2 linked regions of the Candidatus Ruthia magnifica str. Cm (Calyptogena magnifica) genome follow. Each later gene encodes a partner of the first gene's protein in a complex. Links are inferred from orthologs where the notes say so. Each region holds a gene or a part of one and is shown on either strand. Other genes may lie near its edges.

Region 1 (3,227 bases):
GGATATAAAAGCGAAAGAAATGCATATTATTGGCAATCCAGGTATAAGGTTTGAGCAAGATCCAGTGCGCATGATTAGAGCTATTAGGTTTCAAACTAAATTAGAGTTCCAATTGAGTTATGAAATTAAGTCGGCTATTTTTGAACAAGCATCACTTCTTGGTAATATTTCTACAGTGCGTTTGTATGAAGAGTGTATTAAATTGTTTCATAATGAGTATGGGTTTGAAGTGTATGAGCGCTTAGAAAAATATGGTTTATTAAAATATTTATTTAAACAAACTCATAAGAATGAATTTATCAAAAAGGCCTTGTTAAACACATCGGATAGAATTAAAAAAAATCAATCTGTCACGCCTGTATTTTTATTTGCTGTATTTTTATGGCGGGCCTATAATGAGCGTTTTATTGCGCTTAAAAAGAAACAAAGTTGCTCGTCTTTAGCAATGAAACAGGCTTCTGAGGAGGTGATTATTAATCAAATTAAACAAGTTTCGTTACCCAGGTGGTTAAGTGCTATAATTAAGGATATTTGGCTAATGCAATCAAGATTGGAAAAAATGCAACCAAAAAAAGTCAAAGTATTACTAAGCAATCCACGTTTTAGAATGGCATACGATTTTTTATTATTACGCTCTATGAGCATTAACCCAGAATTAGTTGAAGCGGCTAAATTTTGGACCAAAGCCCAACAGTGAAATCAGTTTTAATTACAGGCTATTTAAGTGGTATTGGCTTATGTTTAGCTAAAGGATTAAAGCAAAAAGGCTATCGAATATTTACCACTGTCAAAAGTAATGGGGATATTAAAAAGTTAAAAAACTTTTGTCTTCTTATGTATCCATTCAACGTGTTATGAATCATGTTTATGAAAAATTTGATTAATATAATGGTACTTAACCAATGTATTTGTCTTGCATGAATTAACTAACTTGATGTTAGCAAAAATAAAAGCTAACAATCAAGACAGAATTATTTATTTAAGTTTAGTTTTATATTTTGTGGCAATGCCTTTTATGGGGTTTCGTATAACGCCTCTAAATTTTCCATTAAAAGTTTAATCGATACATTAAAAACTGGGATTATCAAATATCAAATACCAACATCCAGAAGGTTGATTGAGCCTAAGTTTAGAAAAAATATTGACATAGACGCTAGTGATTATCACAGCTACCAGTAAATGATTAAGCGTCTAAATACTGATAAATTAGCCGTTTATACTTTGCTTACAAATTTGGGTTACTTTTTAAATTAAATTATTTTCTATACTTGAAAAAATACTATCAATAAAAATAATAGATAAAATACTAAAAAAACAAGTAGTTGAGGAAAAGGTAAAATGGCAAAAAAATTTGATTTTAATCAGGGTTTAATCGATTTAGAAAAAATTGTAAAAACCATGGAATCTGGTGATTTAAGCCTTGAGAATTCGCTTGATTACTTTTCTAAAGGTGTGGCGTTAACCAAGCTATGCCAAAGTGCATTAAATGAAGCAGAACAAAAAATTTTTATGCTAACTGAGCAAGATAATTATACAAACGAAAATCCATTAAAGGATTTGTAAGATTTTGTACTACTCTAAGCGTTAAATATCGAACTAGGGTTTTTAAGAAATGGATTTTAATATTTACATCACAAGGGTTAATGCTAAATTAGACCAACACTTATCAGCACAAGGTTCTTTGGCTAAAGCAATACGCTATAGCACACTAGCTAATGGTAAACGCTTTAGACCTATTCTTGCTTATTGTGTTGCTAATATTTTTAACACAAATTTAAATTTGGTCGATTCCAGCAGTTGTGCTGTTGAATTTATTCATACTTATTCTTTAATTCATGACGATTTACCAGCCATGGATGATGATGATATACGTCACAATCAGCCAGTTTGTCACAAACGCTTTGGTGAAGCTCAAGCAATTTTAGCAGGTGATGGGTTGCAAGCATTAGCATTTGAAGTATTGGTTAATGATGATTTAATTAGTGCTGATATCAAAATTGAGTTGTTAAAGTCTTTGACTCACGCCTCATTTGAAATGGTAGAAGGTCAAGCAATTGATTTATCTATTATTGCAAAACAGGTGAATATTGCAACGCTAGAAACCATGCACCGAAAAAAAACAGGGGCACTACTAAGCTGTGCAGTTAATTTGGGGGCAATCGTTTCTAAAATGTGCAATAATAAGGACAGCGTTATTCTAAATACTTTCTCTAAGGATATTGGTTTGGCGTATCAAATTCAAGATGATGTGCTTGATATTGAAACGCCTGATGCGTTATTAGGTAAAAATCAATATTCTGATGAGTGTAAAGACAAACCCACCTATCCATCTTTATTGGGTTTGGATAAATCAAAACTTACCTATAAGAATTTATACAAAAAAGCCAGTGACGATTTGGGTTTGTTAAGTGTAGATGCGACAGAATTACAACAATTAACGGCTAATTTACAAACAAGATTGTTTTAAAATTGAACTAAGATACTACCCCAACTAAAGCCAGCACCAATCCCTTCAAATAATAGACTGTCACCTTTTTTAATGCGACCATCCCTAACTGCTGTATCAAGTGCCAATGGAATAGAAGCGGCAGAAGTGTTGCCATGATTTTCAAGGGTAACAATGACCTTGTTTATTGGGATTTTTATACGTTTGATAACGGCTGATATAATACGAATATTAGCCTGATGTGGCACCATCCAATCTAACTTGTCTGAGTTTAAATTGGCCTCTTTAAGTGTATCTTCTGCCAAAGAAGATAAACGGTTTACGGCAATTTTAAAAACTTCATTGCCAGACATTTCAATAAAGCCAATTTCATTAATATAATTATTACTAACTTGGAGTGAAGATAAGTAACTACCATCACTGAATAGTTTTGAGTGCAAGATACCAGTATCATTACTACCGCTTAACACCACCGCACCAGCACCATCACCAAATAAAACTGCAGTGGAGCGGTCATTCCAATTAACAATTCTTGATAAGGTTTCACTACCAACCACTAATACTTTATTAGCAGCGCCAGTTTTGATATATTGCTCAGCTGTGGTTAGTGCAAAGATAAAGCCTGCACAAACGGATTGTAAATCAAACGCAGGACATGAAGCACCAATTGCAGTTTGTAGCATAGTTGCTGTTGCAGGAAAAATTTTATCAGGTGTGGTGGTTGCTAGAATAATCAAATCTAAGTCTTTAGCATCAATACCAGCCATTTGAAGTGCATGAT
Region 2 (3,341 bases), 270 kb from region 1 along the record:
ATTTGTTGGTTGGTATCGCTGCGTTAAAAGTTGTATTGGGTAATAAAACTAAACGTATACAACAAGTCATTCTTTATGCATTGGCTTTAATCAACCTTGAAAAGAAATTGATGAAAAATCAAACACTACTCAATCAAATCACTTTGGAAATTGACTTGATTAAAAATCAAGAATTCTTCGAGATTTCTCATGCAAATTCAGTAGCACGTTTGGCTCAACTTTATAAGTCAACCTTGGGTGGTTTGAATCCTAGAATTATGATCAATGGTGAACAAATCTACTTATCCAATAAACATACTACAAACCACATTAGAGCGTTGCTATTAGCAGGTATTCGGGCGGTATCTTTGTGGAAATCCCAAGGTGGTAAAACTTGGCATTTACTATTTAATAAGAAAAAGATACTTAATTTGATTAGCTCATTAGAGGGATTGAATAAATAATCCTAACACTCTCTAGACTTTTAGCATCTAAGACTTTATAATTATGCTTTTAATATATTTTATATTTCTCTTAATAATGGCCAATTCAGCAGGTTCTAGAAAACGCGCAAGACAAGCAGTCAAACGTAACAAACACAATTCACAAATTCGCGCTAAAGTTCGTACTTTTATTAAAAAAGTTGCTTACGCTTTAGAAGCGGGCAACAAAGAACAAGCACAAAGCGGTTTTAGCATCATGCAAAAAATAATTGACCAAGCAGTAAACAAAGGCTTAATGCACAAAAGCCAGGCGGCAAGAAAAAAATCACGCTTAAATGCACAAATTAAAGCATTGTAAAATTAGTATTTAAAATTTTACAAAATCCATTTAAAAGAGGGTTTTTGTGTTTACGCCTTTATAATATTCAAGACATTTTTAAAAAAACGTGGTTTTCACCCATTTATTTTCTTGAATAGCGACATGATAAACGAGTATGACAAAGCATTATTTAAAAGCAGCAACCCCCCCGATAAATCATGTTTCAAGAGCCGATTAAAAAGCCTTTAAGGTTCATACCTACATTCTCACAGTAGTTTATTTGGCTCAAATATAATCAATTATGTTCGAAATGATCTTTATAATTTTGCCCGTACGAAGATGATGGTACAGGTACAGTATTTACCCTCTTAAAACAAAACTAGATCATGTTTAATATTGATGAAATTTACACGATCTCTAATTTTTTGTTCTTATGCAATAAGACCATTGAGGATAAAATTCCTACTTGTTGGTTACAAGGAGAAATATCCAATTTAACACGCCCAGAATCAGGTCATTGGTATTTTTCTCTAAAAGACAGTAAAGCCCAAGTGTACTGTGTTTTATTTCGGTTTAATCAGCGTCATATTAAGTTTAACCCTAAAAATGGCATGGAAGTTTTAGTTCACGTCACACCTACTTTATACAAGGCACGAGGTAATTTTCAGCTCATCATACAACATCTTGAACCCGTAGGTATTGGTAATTTAAACCTTGCCTTTGAGCAACTAAAAAATAAGCTTGTTAATGAAGGCTTATTTGACAACATTCATAAAAAACCATTGCCTAATATTATTAACACCATTGGTGTTATTTCTTCATCAACAGGTGCGGTTATTCAAGACATTATTAAAGTATTGAATAACCGTTATCCCTTTTCTGATATTTTATTATTTGATTCAATGGTTCAAGGTCAAGGCTCAGTGAAAAAACTCACAAATGCTTTAAATGCAGCTGACCAATCAGGCAAGTGTGACGTTATTATTATTGCCCGAGGTGGTGGCTCATTAGAAGACTTATGGGCGTTTAATGAAGAAACACTAGCAAGAGCAATCTTCAAGGCAAGCACTCCAATTATTAGTGCAATTGGCCATGAAACTGATACCACAATTTCTGATTTTGTCTGTGATATTTGTGCACCTACACCAAGTGCTGCTGCCATGTTAGTCACACCTGATCGACTAGAATTACTCGCCAATACTGATAAGTTATATATGCGATTACATCAATCTTATCAACAAACTTTGCATGATTATCAATCTGTTCTTAATCAACTTAAATTAAGAATACCAATCTCAAATAAACAAATTGCTTTTTTTAGTCAAAAACTTGACCATGTAAGCATCAATCTTAACAATCATGTAAAATCAACACTTGTATTGAATAATGCCAAACTTAACTCGATATTTTCTGCCTTAAAACAGCACTCCCCTATTGAAGCCATAAAACATATTAAGATTTTAAACCAAGTATCTTTTGCTCAACTCAAACATCAAATCAAACAAATAATTAACATTAATAATAGCGCTTTATATTTAGCAAACGAAAAACTTAAAAAAGCAATAGCCACTTTGACCGATAAGCATAAAACCACATTATCCATTCAAGCTAACTCACTCCATCATTTGTCACCACTTAATACACTTTCGCGAGGGTTTAGCATTACCACTAATGCAAAAAATCAAATATTATCTTCAATAACTGATATTAAAATTAATCAAGCCATTACCACTCAATTAGCTGATGGAAAACTATATTCTAATATTAAAAAAATTGAAAAAAATTAACTTCATCATCTTACTGTCATTATCCAATATTACATTGGCTAATATCAACATTGAAAATACACCCATACCTGGCGGCATTGCTGTGGTTGATTTTCAAAGCAACCATTCAAATCCAAAGGCTTTTTATAGTAATATTCCTATCTACACTCAGTATATCAAAAACCAATACTGGCAAGCATTGATAGGCATACCACTACTCTCAGAAGTGGGAGAGAAATATATCACTATTAAAGGTTTTTTCACTCAAAAAATCACATTTACAGTATATGGGCATCACTATAAAGAACAACACATCACTCTTACTGACAAAAAGAAAAAATACGTCAATCCAAATCTTAAACACATGGAGAGAATTAAACGTGAACGCCCTATTTTGCTGAAAACAAGGAAGCTATTTTCTAAAAAATCTTTATTTAATGGACAATTTATTCGACCTGTAAAAGGTGTTATTACCAGCCCCTTTGGGCTTAAATGTTTCTATAATGAACAACTACGTCGAGCGCACACAGGACTAGATTTTTCAGGCAGTGTAGATACACCAATACACGTACCAGCAGACGGTATAGTGATACTCACAGGGTGTTTCTTCTTTAATGGTAATACCGTATTCATTGATCACGGACAAGGGTTAATTAGTGTTTATATTCACATGAATAAATACTTAGTTAAACAAGGCCAGCTGGTTAATCAAGGGGATAAAATTGGCACCATTGGTCAAACTGGACGTGCCACAGGTCCTCACCTACATTGGGGCATTTATCTCAATCAAACTACAGTTAATCCAAATTTATTACTTAGGTGTATTTAATGAAA

The links.
Region 2: the proteins of RMAG_RS02410 (region 1) and xseA are in contact, whole or in part, in a cryo-EM structure (PDB 8TXR), measured with the Escherichia coli proteins. The link is inferred for Candidatus Ruthia magnifica str. Cm (Calyptogena magnifica) from one-to-one orthologs.

Annotation. Positions count from the first base shown.
Region 1 is NC_008610.1:528,988-532,214, forward strand. The notes cover bases 68-2,950. They hold RMAG_RS02410 (exodeoxyribonuclease VII small subunit), read left to right. Parts: upstream 68-1,338; coding sequence 1,339-1,563; downstream 1,564-2,950. Other genes in these bases: pcnB (polynucleotide adenylyltransferase PcnB), read left to right, coding at 68-697; RMAG_RS02415 (polyprenyl synthetase family protein), read left to right, coding at 1,613-2,467; RMAG_RS02420 (beta-ketoacyl-ACP synthase III), read right to left, coding at 2,464-2,950. Outside these bases: more of pcnB, read left to right, coding at 1-67; more of RMAG_RS02420, read right to left, coding at 2,951-3,227. UniProt on the Escherichia coli protein: Bidirectionally degrades single-stranded DNA into large acid-insoluble oligonucleotides, which are then degraded further into small acid-soluble oligonucleotides.
Region 2 is NC_008610.1:797,436-800,776, forward strand. The notes cover bases 331-3,327. They hold xseA (exodeoxyribonuclease VII large subunit), read left to right. Parts: upstream 331-1,127; coding sequence 1,128-2,528; downstream 2,529-3,327. Other genes in these bases: hflD (high frequency lysogenization protein HflD), read left to right, coding at 331-443; rpsT (30S ribosomal protein S20), read left to right, coding at 520-780; RMAG_RS03710 (peptidoglycan DD-metalloendopeptidase family protein), read left to right, coding at 2,515-3,327. Outside these bases: more of hflD, read left to right, coding at 1-330; more of RMAG_RS03710, read left to right, coding at 3,328-3,336; RMAG_RS03715 (RDD family protein), read left to right, coding at 3,336-3,341. UniProt on the Escherichia coli protein: Bidirectionally degrades single-stranded DNA into large acid-insoluble oligonucleotides, which are then degraded further into small acid-soluble oligonucleotides.